DNA from 3 places in the Marinobacter sp. B-12 genome. Region 1 is predicted to be linked to each of the others. Evidence: predicted binding sites of a transcription regulator. Region 1 holds the regulator's gene; each other region holds the start of a gene.
What was found. The regulator sigma-54, encoded in region 1, starts transcription at its own class of promoters, with help from an activator protein. The targets are predictions, from matches to a motif close to ANTGGCATNNANNTTGCTNT.
Positions count from the first base shown of each region.

Region 1 (4,168 bases):
CAACTCCGGCGAACAGGATACCGATGGCAGTTCTCAGGGCCAGTAACCTGGCAAAAAGCTACAAGCAGAAGAAGGTCGTCATCGACGTTTCCCTGGAAATTCGCAGCGGCGAGATAGTCGGCCTGCTTGGACCCAATGGCGCCGGCAAAACGACGTGTTTCTACATGATTGTTGGTCTGGTTCCCTCCGACAACGGTCGCATCACCATCGACAATCAGGACATAACGCCCCTGCCCATGCACGGCCGCGCCCGGAAGGGAATCGGGTACCTGCCCCAGGAAGCATCGGTGTTCCGCAAGCTCACCGTGCGCGACAACATACTGGCCATCCTGGAAACCCGTCGCGAACTCAAGCGCACTGACCGGGAGACCAAGCTGGAGGAATTGCTTGAAGAGTTTCACATCACCCACATCCGCGATAGCGTCGGCATGGCCCTGTCAGGGGGCGAGCGACGACGGGTGGAAATTGCCCGCGCACTGGCGATGGAGCCGGCATTCATCCTGCTGGACGAGCCCTTCGCTGGGGTCGATCCCATCTCAGTGAGCGACATCAAGCAGATCATCCGGCACCTGCGGGACAAGGGCATCGGCGTACTGATCACCGACCACAATGTGCGGGAAACCCTCGATATCTGCGAGAATGCCTACATTGTCAGTGGCGGCCACATTATTGCCTCTGGCAACTCGGACGATATACTGGCCAACCAGCAGGTCAAGGAAGTGTATCTGGGCAACGAGTTTCGCCTGTAGTACACTCGGCAAAGAACTTGCTTGGTGCGGCAAGTAGCCAGCATACAAAGAGTTTTTGTGCAACCCCGGCTCCAGAGCGCGCCCGAGTGACATAAAGAGAGAGCCTGAGTGACGGAAGAGAGAGACCGAGTGACGGATCCTGAACCATGGTTATGAAAGCCTCATTACAGTTAAAGCTGGGCCAAAGCCTGACCATGACGCCCCAGCTGCAACAGGCTATCAGGCTTCTGCAGCTCTCCACCCTGGACCTCCAGCAGGAAATCCAGCAGGCGTTGGAATCCAACCCGATGCTGGAAACCTCGGAAGACGACGATAATCAGAATCCGGAATCCACGGACAGTGACAACGAGTCCTCTGAAACAGCGTCAACCGAGGAATCCAACACTACCTCCGACACCGCAACGGATTGGGACGAATCCGAAAACGGACCTGACTGGTCATCAGAAACAGACAGCCCCGACACCATTCCTGACGACCTTCCCGTCGACACCGCCTGGGATGACATTTATCAGTCCGCTCCAGCTTCAGCAGCCCGTAACGACGACGAAAACGACAACGACTTCGAAACCCGCAATTCCCCCACTGAAACGCTTCAGGACCACCTGGAATGGCAGTTGAACCTGACGCCCATGAGCGAGCGGGATCAGGCCATTGCCCACGCGCTGATGGATGCGGTTGATAACCACGGCTACCTGACGTCCCCGCTTGAGGAAATTCACTCAGGTATGGTGGACGAATCCGATGAAGACCCGCTGGAACTGGACGAAGTGCAAGCCGTTCTTCACCGTCTGCAGCACTTCGACCCACCGGGTGTGTTCGCCCGCGATCTGCAGGAATGTCTGCTGATCCAACTGAACCAACTGCCCCCGGAGACGCCCTGGCTGGCTCAGGCCCGACTGGTGATTACCCACTACATAAACCTGCTGGGTAACCGTGATTACGCCCAACTGTTACGTCGCAGCCGCCTGAAGGAAGAACAGCTACGGGATGTGCTGGCCCTTATTACCGGACTGAATCCGCGCCCTGGCGACACTCTGGACCAGGCCGAGCCGGACTACGTCATTCCCGATGTGATCGTGCGCAAACACAATGAGCGCTGGCGCGTGGAACTGAATCCTGAAATTGCACCACGCATTCGTGTGAATGCAAGCTATGCTTCTCTTATAAAGCGGGCGGACAGCAGTGCCGACAACACCTACCTGCGGGACCAGTTGCAGGAGGCAAAGTGGTTCATCAAGAGCCTGCAAAGCCGTAACGAAACCCTGCTCAAGGTGGCCACACGTATTGTCGAGCACCAGCAGGGGTTCCTGGATCATGGCGAGGAAGCCATGAAACCATTGATTCTTTCTGATATTGCCCAGGCGGTGGAAATGCATGAGTCGACCATTTCGCGGGTCACCACCCAAAAATACATGCACACACCGCGGGGCATATTTGAGCTTAAGTATTTTTTCTCAAGCCATGTCAGTACCGACGAGGGTGGAGAGTGCTCATCCACAGCAATCCGCGCAATGATCAAAAAGCTGATTGCAACGGAAACTCCGAAAAAGCCATTGAGCGATAGCAAAATTGCAGCCATGCTAGGAGACCAGGGTATCAAAGTGGCTCGCCGAACCGTGGCCAAGTATCGCGAGGCAATGCACATTCCTCCATCCAACGAGCGAAAGCGACTGGTGTAGAAAGCGTCTGCTCCCGGCCTCACGGGGAGAGCCCTTTCCTGAAAGTATACCGCCTGCAGCATAACGCTGTGGCACACAGCCGGCATCCTGACGGGTGCCGGTAAGCTGAAAACAGGAGAAGCCTATGCAACTCAATATTTCAGGCCATCACGTAGAACTGACTCCCGCACTGAAAGATTACGTATCAGGCAAATTTGAAAAGCTTGAGCGGCACTTCGACCACATCAGCAATTGCCAGGTTACCCTTGAGGTGGAAAAAGTGCGCCAGATGGCGGAAGCTACGCTTCACGTGATAGGTGGTGAGATTCACGCAAAGGCCGAAAACAGCGATATGTACGCTGCCATTGATGGATTGGTAGATAAGCTGGACAGGCAGATCCTGAAGCACAAGGAAAAGAACGTAGACCGGATGCATGGGAACGGCGCCCGCTAGGACGAAGCCCCCTGCATGACAGTTAATCGAGCTGCGGCACTGGCTAACCAGGCAACACGTGCCGCAGCCTTTTTTTACGGAACTGCAGTCGATTCATGACCGACACATCCTTGACTATCGAGAACATTCTCGCGCCGGAGCTGACCCTTTGCAGGGTGCCTGCCTCCAGCAAAAAGCGGGTTATGGAAACCATTGCCGAGCAGATCCAGAAGCACGACTCTCTGCTCAGCGACACCCAGATATTCACCAACCTGGTCGCGCGGGAGCGGCTGGGGAGCACCGGTATCGGACAGGGCATCGCGATCCCCCACTGTCGACTGGAAGGGTTGGATCACGTGGTCGGCGTCTTGCTGACGCTGGACGAAGGCGTTGCGTTCGACGCCATCGACAACCAGCCGGTGGACCTCGTCTTCACCTTGATTGTCCCCAAGGAAGCCACCAGCGAGCATCTTGAGCTTTTGAGTCAACTTGCCGAAAAGTTCAACGAGCGCGCATTCTGCGACCAGCTGCGTCAGTGCACCGACGCAGACTCTCTCTATCGCCGGATGACAGCCGAGACAAGCTGAACAATTCCACATCCGAGGTGAACGGGCTATGAAACTAATCATCGTCAGTGGTCGATCGGGTTCCGGGAAAAGTACCGCGTTACACGTTCTGGAAGACCTGGGCTATTACTGCATCGACAACCTGCCTATCGGCCTGTTGTTCCCTCTGACACAGGAGGCCACCAACCAGAACTCTCCTGGCCGGCTGGGAAAGATGGCTGTCAGCATCGACGCCCGCAACCTCTCCGGGGAGCTGAGCAACTTCGAGGATATCTACCGCAGCCTTCAGGATACCGGCGTAACCATCGAGATCATCTATCTCGACGCCGATGAACAGTCTCTGTTGCAGCGCTTCCATGCCACGCGCCGGAAGCACCCACTGAGTGATGACAAAACCTCCCTTCGGGAGGCCATTGGCAACGAAAAAAAACTTCTGGAGCCCCTGTCAAAGCTGGCCGATCTTTACATCGACACCACGGGACTGTCCATGTACGAGCTCCGGGATATGGTGAAGCAACGGGTCGCGGGAAGGCGCCATCAGGAACTGGCGCTGCTATTCCAGTCGTTCGGGTTCAAGCACGGCGTGCCACTGGATTCGGACTATGTGTTCGATGTGCGCTGCCTGCCCAATCCCTACTGGGACACCAGCCTTCGGCAGTTCGTGGGCACCGATCAGCCGGTCATCGATTTCCTGGAAAAGGAGCCGTTGAGCCGCAAGATGGTCGAAGACCTGACCCAATTCCTGGAAAACTGGCTACCATC
Region 1 is NZ_JBSXOB010000057.1:115,592-119,759, reverse strand. It holds gene lptA (lipopolysaccharide transport periplasmic protein LptA) at 1-46, shown strand, start outside; gene lptB (LPS export ABC transporter ATP-binding protein) at 24-749, shown strand; gene AC13D2_RS12110 (RNA polymerase factor sigma-54) at 902-2,428, shown strand; gene hpf (ribosome hibernation promoting factor) at 2,553-2,861, shown strand; gene ptsN (PTS IIA-like nitrogen regulatory protein PtsN) at 2,957-3,427, shown strand; gene rapZ (RNase adapter RapZ) at 3,456-4,168, shown strand, end outside.

Region 2 (4,168 bases), on a different contig from region 1:
TCAGCTCCATCCAGGCCAGGTTAATACTCTCCCAGACATCTGCGGAAAGATTGCCCCGCACGTGCAGGGCGTTGTCCCGGGCGCTGCGGATGACACTGAACACACTGGCGGGGTGGCGGTCATCCAGAAGCATGAAATCAATCAGGTTCTGGGGGGTAATTTCCGGGTAGAGCTCATGAAAGATTTCACGGCTACCGGTCACCAGCAATGGTACGGATAACTGTTCTTCGCGGTCTTCGGGAACGTCGATCAACGCCATGGTGAGGCTGACGTCCAGCAGGCGGGCCTGGGTTTCCGCCCGCTCAAGATACCGCGCCATCCAGAACAGACTTGATGCAGCTCGGCTCAGCATTCCTCGCCCTCCAATACCCAGGTGTCCTTGGTGCCACCGCCCTGGGATGAATTCACCACCAGCGACCCTTCTTTCAGGGCCACCCTGGTCAATCCGCCGGGTACCATCTGCACTTTCTTACCCGAAAGCACAAAAGGTCGCAGGTCGAGGTGGCGGGGTGCCACGCCTTCGTCTACAAACGTTGGGCAGGTAGACAGGCTCAGGGTGGGTTGGGCGATGTAGTTGTCTGGCCTGGCCTGCAACAGCGAGCGGAAATGGCTCAGTTCTTTTTTGCTGGCTTTGGGTCCGATCAGCATGCCGTAGCCGCCAGCGCCCTGGGTCTCCTTGACCACCAGGTCTGGCAGATTATCGAGGATGTACTTGAGGTCTTTTGGCTTGCGGCCCTGCCACGTGGGGACATTTTTCAGGATCGGTTCTTCGCCCAGGTAGAAGCGGATCATCTCGGGTACGAAGGGATAAATGGCCTTGTCGTCGGCGACGCCGGTGCCCATGGCGTTGGCAAGCACCACATTGCCGGTTCGGTAGGCTGCATACAGCCCGGGAACGCCCAGCATGGAGTCCGGGTTGCCAGCCAGAGGGTCGAGGAAATCATCGTCGACCCGCCGGTAAATCACGTCCACCTGCTGCGGGCCAATGGTGGTCTTCATGTAGACCTTGTTGCGTCGTACAAACAGGTCTGCGCCCTCGACCAGTTCGATGCCCATCTGCCGGGCAAGGAAGGCGTGTTCGAAGTAGGCGCTGTTGAAGCGACCAGGGGTGAGCACCACCACGGTGGGATTGGGGTTCAAGGACGCCGCGCGCAGGGTTTCGCCCAGCAAAGCCGGGTAGTGTTCAACCGGTGCTACCGGGGCCTTGGCGAACAGTTCCGGAAACAGGCGCATCATCATGCGCCGGTTTTCCAGCATGTAGGAGACGCCACTGGGGCAGCGGAGATTATCTTCCAGCACGTAGAAGTCGCCGTCGTTGTGACGGATCAGATCGATGCCGGCTATGTGGGAATACAGATTTCGCGGCAGCTTGAGGTTTTGCATGCCGGGCTGGTACTGGGGATTGGCGAATACCTGCTCCGCACTGATCACACCGGCGCGAATAATGTCGAACTCGTGATAGATATCGAACAGGAAGCGGTTCAATGCGTGCACCCGCTGGCGTAAGCCAGCCTGCAGGCGTTGCCAGTCGCTGGCAGAGATCACTCGTGGGATCAGGTCAAACGGGATAAGCCGTTCTGCCCCCTGGTCTTCGCCATAGACGTTAAAGGTGATGCCCAGGCGTTGGAACAGCACGTCTGCCTCGCGGCGCTTCTCGGCTAACAGCGCTTCGTCGGACCTGATCAACCAGTCCTCCAGCATCCTGCAGCTGGGCCGTACCCGATTATTCTGGTCGAACAGTTCGTCGTAGATACCCTCGGGTGGGGTTTGTATCAACATAACCATGACCCTCTCCTGAACACGCCACCCACCGGATGCGGACGGTCGATATCCAGCCATTCCCATGATGTAAAGGAATAGCAAAAGGCAGGCCACTCTGGCGGCAAACCGTGGGTTTATCACCGGAACGGGTTATTTAAGCAAAGGTCAGGCGGGGGGAAGTGTCAATAAAAAGCATTGCCAGCCGCCAGGAAAGGCGGCTGGCGAGCAAGGGTTATTCCGCGGACGTAGCGCCGATGCGGTGGATGCTGACATCCGCACCGTTGAATTCTTCTTCGTCGGTGAGGCGCAGGCCGGAGATAGCGCTGACAATGCCGTAGACGATCAGGCCGCCGACAAAGGCCACCACAACACCGGCAACCGCGCCGATGATCTGCGACATCAGGCTGACGCCGCCCAGGCCCCCGAAGGCGTCCTGGCCAAAGATGCCGGCGGCAATGGCACCCCATACGCCGCACACACCGTGCAGGGGCCATACACCCAATACATCGTCCAGGCGCTCAATCTTGTCCTGGGCCCACTCAAACATGTATACGAAGATGGCGCCGGCGATGCCACCGGTAATCAGCGCACCGACGGGGTGCATCAGGTCCGAACCGGCGCACACTGCCACCAGGCCGGCGAGCGGGCCGTTGTGGATAAAGCCCGGGTCTTTGCGGCCCACCAACATGGCCACCAGAACGCCACCCACCATGGCCATAAGGCTGTTCACTGCCACCAGGCCGCTGATGCCATCCAGGGTCTGGGCGGACATCACGTTAAAGCCGAACCAGCCGACGGTGAGGATCCAGGCGCCCAGCGCCAGGAATGGAATGTTGGAGGGGGCAAAGGCCACCACACGGCCATTGCGGTAGCGGCCGTTACGGGCGCCGAGCAGGAGCACGGCGGCCAGGGCTATCCAGCCGCCCACGGCGTGCACCACAACCGAGCCGGCGAAATCGTGGAAGGCTGCACCAAACTGGTTCTCCAACCAGGCCTGGAAACCGTAGTTACCGTTCCAGATCATGCCCTCGAAGAAGGGGTATACAAACGCCACGATCAGCCCCGAAGCGATGAGCATGGGGTAGAACTTCGCACGCTCGGCGATACCGCCGGAAACAATGGCGGGAATGGCGGCGGCAAAGGTCATCAGGAAGAAGAACTTGACCAGGTCATAGCCATTCGCGGCCGTCAGCTCTGACGCGCCGGCCATAAAGTGGCTGCCGTAGGCGATGTAATAGCCAATGAAAAAATAGGCCACGGCGGAGATGCCGAAGTCGGTCATGATTTTCACCAGGGCGTTCACCTGGTTCTTGTGGCGCACAGTGCCGACTTCCAGGAAGGCGAAGCCAGCGTGCATGGCCAGTACCATGATGGCACCGATCAGAATGAACAGGGTGTTGGCGCTTTCGGTCAGGGTATGTACTGCACTCGTGATATCCACGGGTTGGTTGCTCCTGATTTTATGGTTTTTATCCGCCGGTCACGGGCGGGTTGTGCATTGATAGCGTGCACACTAAGCAAGGAGTGTTCCATTTTGAGGCAAGTCTAGAGTGGATAGCCGATTAGACGAGTTTCTACTCTGAAATTGGGCGCAATTGAGTTGAAAGCGGGGTGTTTGTGCTTTTTATTGGTGCACTAATGGGGTGAATGCACCAATCTGGCCTCTTACCACAGTAATTCTTCCTGATCCGATTCGTCGGAACTGCGGGAGTCTGATGTGGCGGAACCATCGGCTTCAGGATTCATGAGTTCCCTTAACCGCATCTCCTGTTCCTCGATCGGCCCGGACAGGTCGATGATGATTTCCACGCGACGATTTTTGGTACGGTTTTCGGAGGAGGTATTTGGTACCCGAGGCTCCGTAAACGCAAGCCCCGTGACCGCCAGCCGGGCAGGTTCCAACCGGCCTTCGGCGAGGAGCGCATTGGCAACCGCTGCTGCCCGAGCGGCGGACAGATCCCAGTTGCTGTAGAACCTCTGCGTACGGATGGGGATATCGTCGGTATGGCCTTCGATGGTCAGCTTGCCGGGGATCTCTACCAGTATGTCGGCCATTTCCAAAAGCAGGCCTTCAAACTCCCAGGTCAGATCGGCCGAACCGGAGGGAAAAGCGCCTTTCTCCTCCACGCGAATAACAATTCTCTGCTGTTCCAGGCTGACGTTTACCCGGCCGTCTTTGATGGCGGGTTCCAGAACCGACTGAACCTGCTCCAGGGTATTATCTATTTCCTCCTGAATCGCGGCTTCCACGGCAACGTTGGTAGGGCTTTTCAAGGTTTCCAGCTCGGGCTGTTCGTCAGTTGTTGTCTGTTTGACTTCGTTGAGTACGGTGGGCTCGGGCGGTGCCGGAGAGAACTTATCGAAAATCGGGCTGGTACCCATGGGTATTTCAAGGACGGGCACCTCG
Region 2 is NZ_JBSXOB010000014.1:11,852-16,019, forward strand. It holds gene AC13D2_RS00510 (alpha-E domain-containing protein) at 1-352, opposite strand, end outside; gene AC13D2_RS00515 (circularly permuted type 2 ATP-grasp protein) at 346-1,779, opposite strand; gene AC13D2_RS00520 (ammonium transporter) at 1,994-3,202, opposite strand; gene AC13D2_RS00525 (MotB family protein) at 3,427-4,168, opposite strand, start outside.
Region 2: a site for sigma-54 is predicted at 1,857-1,876, ahead of AC13D2_RS00515 (circularly permuted type 2 ATP-grasp protein). Genes of this name have one in related genera too.

Region 3 (4,168 bases), 150 kb from region 1:
CGGTCATGAATCCTTAGCGCCAGCTTGCCATCACGGGTTCCCATCGTGGCTTTGTAGACCGGAATACCATTGGCAGTCAGGGTCAGTAACTCGGGGATTTCCACGGGGATGATGTCGCCTTCCTTCAGTTTGGCAATGTCGCGAAGAGAAATGCGCCGGCGGCAAACCGTGGTATTAATGGGAACATTCACGTCCTTGATGTCTTCCTGAAGCGCACTGACCCAGCGTTCATCCACGTCGTCAATGTCGCTCTGGACGCCGGCGTCCAGTACATCCCTTATGGGTTCAATCATGGAGTACGGCAGCGCCATATGCAGCTCGCCACCACCGCCATCAAGCTCAATGTGGAAGGTGCTCACAACCACCACCTCACTGGGGCTGACGATGTTGGCCATGGCCGGGTTGACTTCGGAACTGAGGTACTCGAAATCCACCTTTAACACCGCATGCCAGGCTTCCCGCATGTCATGAAACACCTGGTCAAGCACCATCTGTACGATACGGGTTTCCGTCGGGGTAAATTCGCGGCCCTCGATTTTGGCGTGTCGGCCTTCCCCACCGAAGAAGTTGTCCACCAACTTAAAGACCAGCTTGGCGTCCAAAACAAACAGCGAGGTACCCCGAAGCGGGCGGACCTTGCAGAGGTTGAGGCTGGTGGGCACGTAAAGGGTATGGATGTACTCGCCGAACTTCATGATCTGAACACCACCGGTGGACACATCAGCGTTGCGGCGCAAAAGATTGAACAGGCTGATCCGGGTGTAGCGGGCGAAACGCTCGTTGATCATTTCGAGTGTGGGCATCCGGCCACGGACAATGCGGTCCTGGCTGGCAAGGTCGTAGGACTTGATACCGGCTTCGTCGGTTTCATCATAGGTATCAATGTCGCCGTCGTCCACACCATGGAGGAGCGCGTCAATTTCGTCCTGTGACAGTAAATCCTGCATACGTTTCTCTGCCTGTGATGTCCGCCCTAGCCGGGCACTGTTGCACTCTCTATTAAGTCTCTATACATCTCTAATGCATTTCTAACGCATTCTCTACTGCACGACAAAGTTCCTGAACAGCACGGCCAGCAAGGGCGGCTCCCCTTCCTGCTCAAGCGCACTGTTGACGGTTGTCAGCATATCATTGGCCAGCGACTTCCGGCCTTCCGGCGTCTGTAACGCATTAAAGTCCCGGCCACCGAGTACGCCAATCAGTTGGCTGCGAAGCAGCGGCATGTGCTGGTTGGCTGCAGCCAGTGCTGCCGGGTCCTGAGCCTCGAAAGCGAGGTACACCTGAGCGTAGCGCTGCCGCCCTTCGGCCTGTACTGTCGTGACCAGGGCCTTTTCCAGCACCGTGTAGGTGCTGGGCACAAACACTTCATCCTGCTCCGCGCTGTCTTCCTGTTCTGCATCGCCCATGCCTGGGATGCCGCCGCCCAAGAACCACATCGTACCTAATACCGACAATCCGACCGCCAGAACAAGCACCACGATCAGCATCAGAATCAGCTTGAGCTTACCTTTTTTTGCCGGCGCCTCAGGGGGCGCATTGTTTTCAGCCATAACGTAGATCTGCCAGAAATCCGTCAACCGGAACGGTTATAAAGAGGTTTAAGCAAAGGACGGGCCAGATAGCCCAATCCTCCCTATCGGAACAGCAGTTTAGCGTTGCTGGGGAGGATGGGCAAAGGGAGAGTCATGGCAATCATCAGGTGACCGGCCACCAAGGTCAGGCAAAGATATCAACTTCGCCTTTCCAGGTCAGATCAAGGGATTCAGGCGGCAGATCCTGATCGTCCAAACCGACATCGGCGAGTGCCGGTCCGTCACCCCTGTTGCCCTCCCTGGCATCATCCTCACCGGCTTGCTGTTGCGATGAATCACTGACGTCAAACTGGTCCAGTGAGAGCCCCTGCTCACTCAGCATGTCCCTGAGGCGGTGGCTATGCTGTTCAAGCTGGTCTCGCACGGCCGGGTTGGCGGAATGGACGGTAATGTGTGCCTGTTCCTGCTGAACCTGAACCCTGACTTCCATAGGCCCCATATCAGGCGGAGTGAGATGTATTTCAGCGACCGACATATTCCTCGCCGTCAGCCAGGTCAGTTTGCCAACGAGCTTGTCGCCCCATTCCGCATGATTGACCGGCACATCAATAGAGGTGGCGTATCCCCGTAAGGCAGTGGCCTCGGCGGGCAGCTTTGCGGTGTTGGGGTTGGCCATCTGCTGATTAGCCAGCTCCACTGCAGACTGGAAGCGTATAGCCCCTTGCAGCGACGGTGTTTCCTGTGGACGGGATCCCTCGCCCCCCACGCCCGACAGCAAAGCCTCAGTCAATGCCAGCCCCTGAGAGGCACTTGCTCCCGCTCCCTGACCCGTCGACAAGCTGTGTTTGCCTGCGGTATTCCCGGGCAAACCGGCAATCATTCCGGCAAAGGCCTGCACTCCCGGCATCGCGCCGTTGCCCGTGCCTGGGTTAGCGATTGCCGCGGACGTCGTATTGCCTCCTGCCGGCATCAGCAGGGCCTGCAAATCGGAGAACGTCAGGGGAACGACCTCCTCCGGAAGCTCCTGAACCGTTAACAGTGGAGAGAGCGCTTCCGGGGCCTGACCAGATTCCTCTCCGTCGGCGGATGGGTTCGATGGCGCACCTTTATCCTGGGGATCCACGTTACCTTGGGCATCCACGTTGCGAGCCTGTGTATCGGCTGACGATTCCTCAAGGTCACCAGAACCCGCGCTTTCAGGGTTATTCAGACCGGCTTTTTCGCTGCGGGCATCGTCTTCGACGCGCGCCTGGTCACGCTTTTCAGCCTGTTTCCGGTCGATCCGCTGCTGCTCCGCCCGGGAGACCGAGTCAAACGGACTCTCGCCGTTTTTCTCCCGGCTGCCTGAGACGCTTTTCGAACCGCTATCGGCCTGTGGGCCCTGTGAAGAAGCCTGGGGAAGAACCATTTGAGACATGGCAACCTCTTGCCGCTTTTACTGAATGACGGTGGTATCTGAACACTGCAGACCCCTTTTCAGTACGCTTATTCTGCTTTTCAACGTACCTGTACGATGTCAAAGCAAAAGCGATGCCATTCATTCGCGTCACGCAATAAAACGTCTTAGCGTGCCCTCAACCTGTCGGAATTCATTCTCGATATCGTCGAGCATTGCTCCGGCCTGTGACAATTGGTTGTCACGGCCCGCCTTTTCCGCCTCGAAACAAAGTTCGCCCAGTCGGGGAGCTCCAATATTGATGCAACTGCCTTTAAAGCTGTGAGCGGATTTTGCGAACGCGTCGGCGTCCGATTTTTCGAGTGCCGCCCGCAAATGTGCAATACGGTCAGTGGAATCATGGAGGTAGGTGTTGATCAGAATGTCGAACTCATTCTCCATAACTTCCTGCAGCTCGGCCAACGCTTCTTCATCAAGGTGTGGTTTGTCCGTCATGACCAACCCCCTGGTTGTTGGGTGGTACTGCCCTCACGGCCAGCAACCTCAGAAAAATACCAATCATATACAATTTCAGCCTTGGTGCCATGTTCCCGATAGTTCAGGGAACGCCCAATCTTCTGTATCAACAGCAACCCTCGGCCTGAATAACGGCGTTCATCGCCGGCCTCCGGAGGTGCCCTGCTGAAATCAAAGCCACTGCCGCTGTCTTCGCAGACAATGGCCAACCGCCCGCCCTTACCTGTCATGGTATGGGTCAACGTAAAGCGTATAAAGTGACCCGCCACATCAGCCAGCCTTCGCTCACGTTCGGCGTAGTATTGTCCGAATCCATCGGGTGTCGCCTTCCAGTCGGAGCACAGGCCAAGTACACCGTGCTCCAGTGCGTTGCTGTACAGCTCAGCCAAGAGCGTATATATCTCACCACTCTTCCGGCGTAACCCCGGCACCTCCATGCAGATGTGCAGCAGCAAAGGCAGGGGGCTGAACTGGCCCAGGGTTCGATCCTGAACCTCGTAGACACAGCGCCACTCCGCCGGCCCCTCCAGCGCCGACTGAGGCAGTCGATCGGAGATACCGGCCAGCTCTGCGTCTTCCGCCATTCGCAGGGTGATCAACGTCAGGTCGTCCTGTTCGGGCTGATTTCCCGTGAAGGTACGAACACCGGCCATAATGGTTTCAAAGGGTGAGCCCTGCCGGCTCATCTCATCGAGCGAGCGGATAAGGCGTTGTTCTCCATACA
Region 3 is NZ_JBSXOB010000057.1:263,314-267,481, reverse strand. It holds gene fliM (flagellar motor switch protein FliM) at 1-947, opposite strand, end outside; gene AC13D2_RS12805 (flagellar basal body-associated FliL family protein) at 1,041-1,550, opposite strand; gene AC13D2_RS12800 (flagellar hook-length control protein FliK) at 1,717-2,949, opposite strand; gene AC13D2_RS12795 (Hpt domain-containing protein) at 3,079-3,423, opposite strand; gene AC13D2_RS12790 (fused response regulator/phosphatase) at 3,420-4,168, opposite strand, start outside.
Region 3: a site for sigma-54 is predicted at 1,674-1,693, ahead of AC13D2_RS12805 (flagellar basal body-associated FliL family protein). Genes of this name have one in related genera too.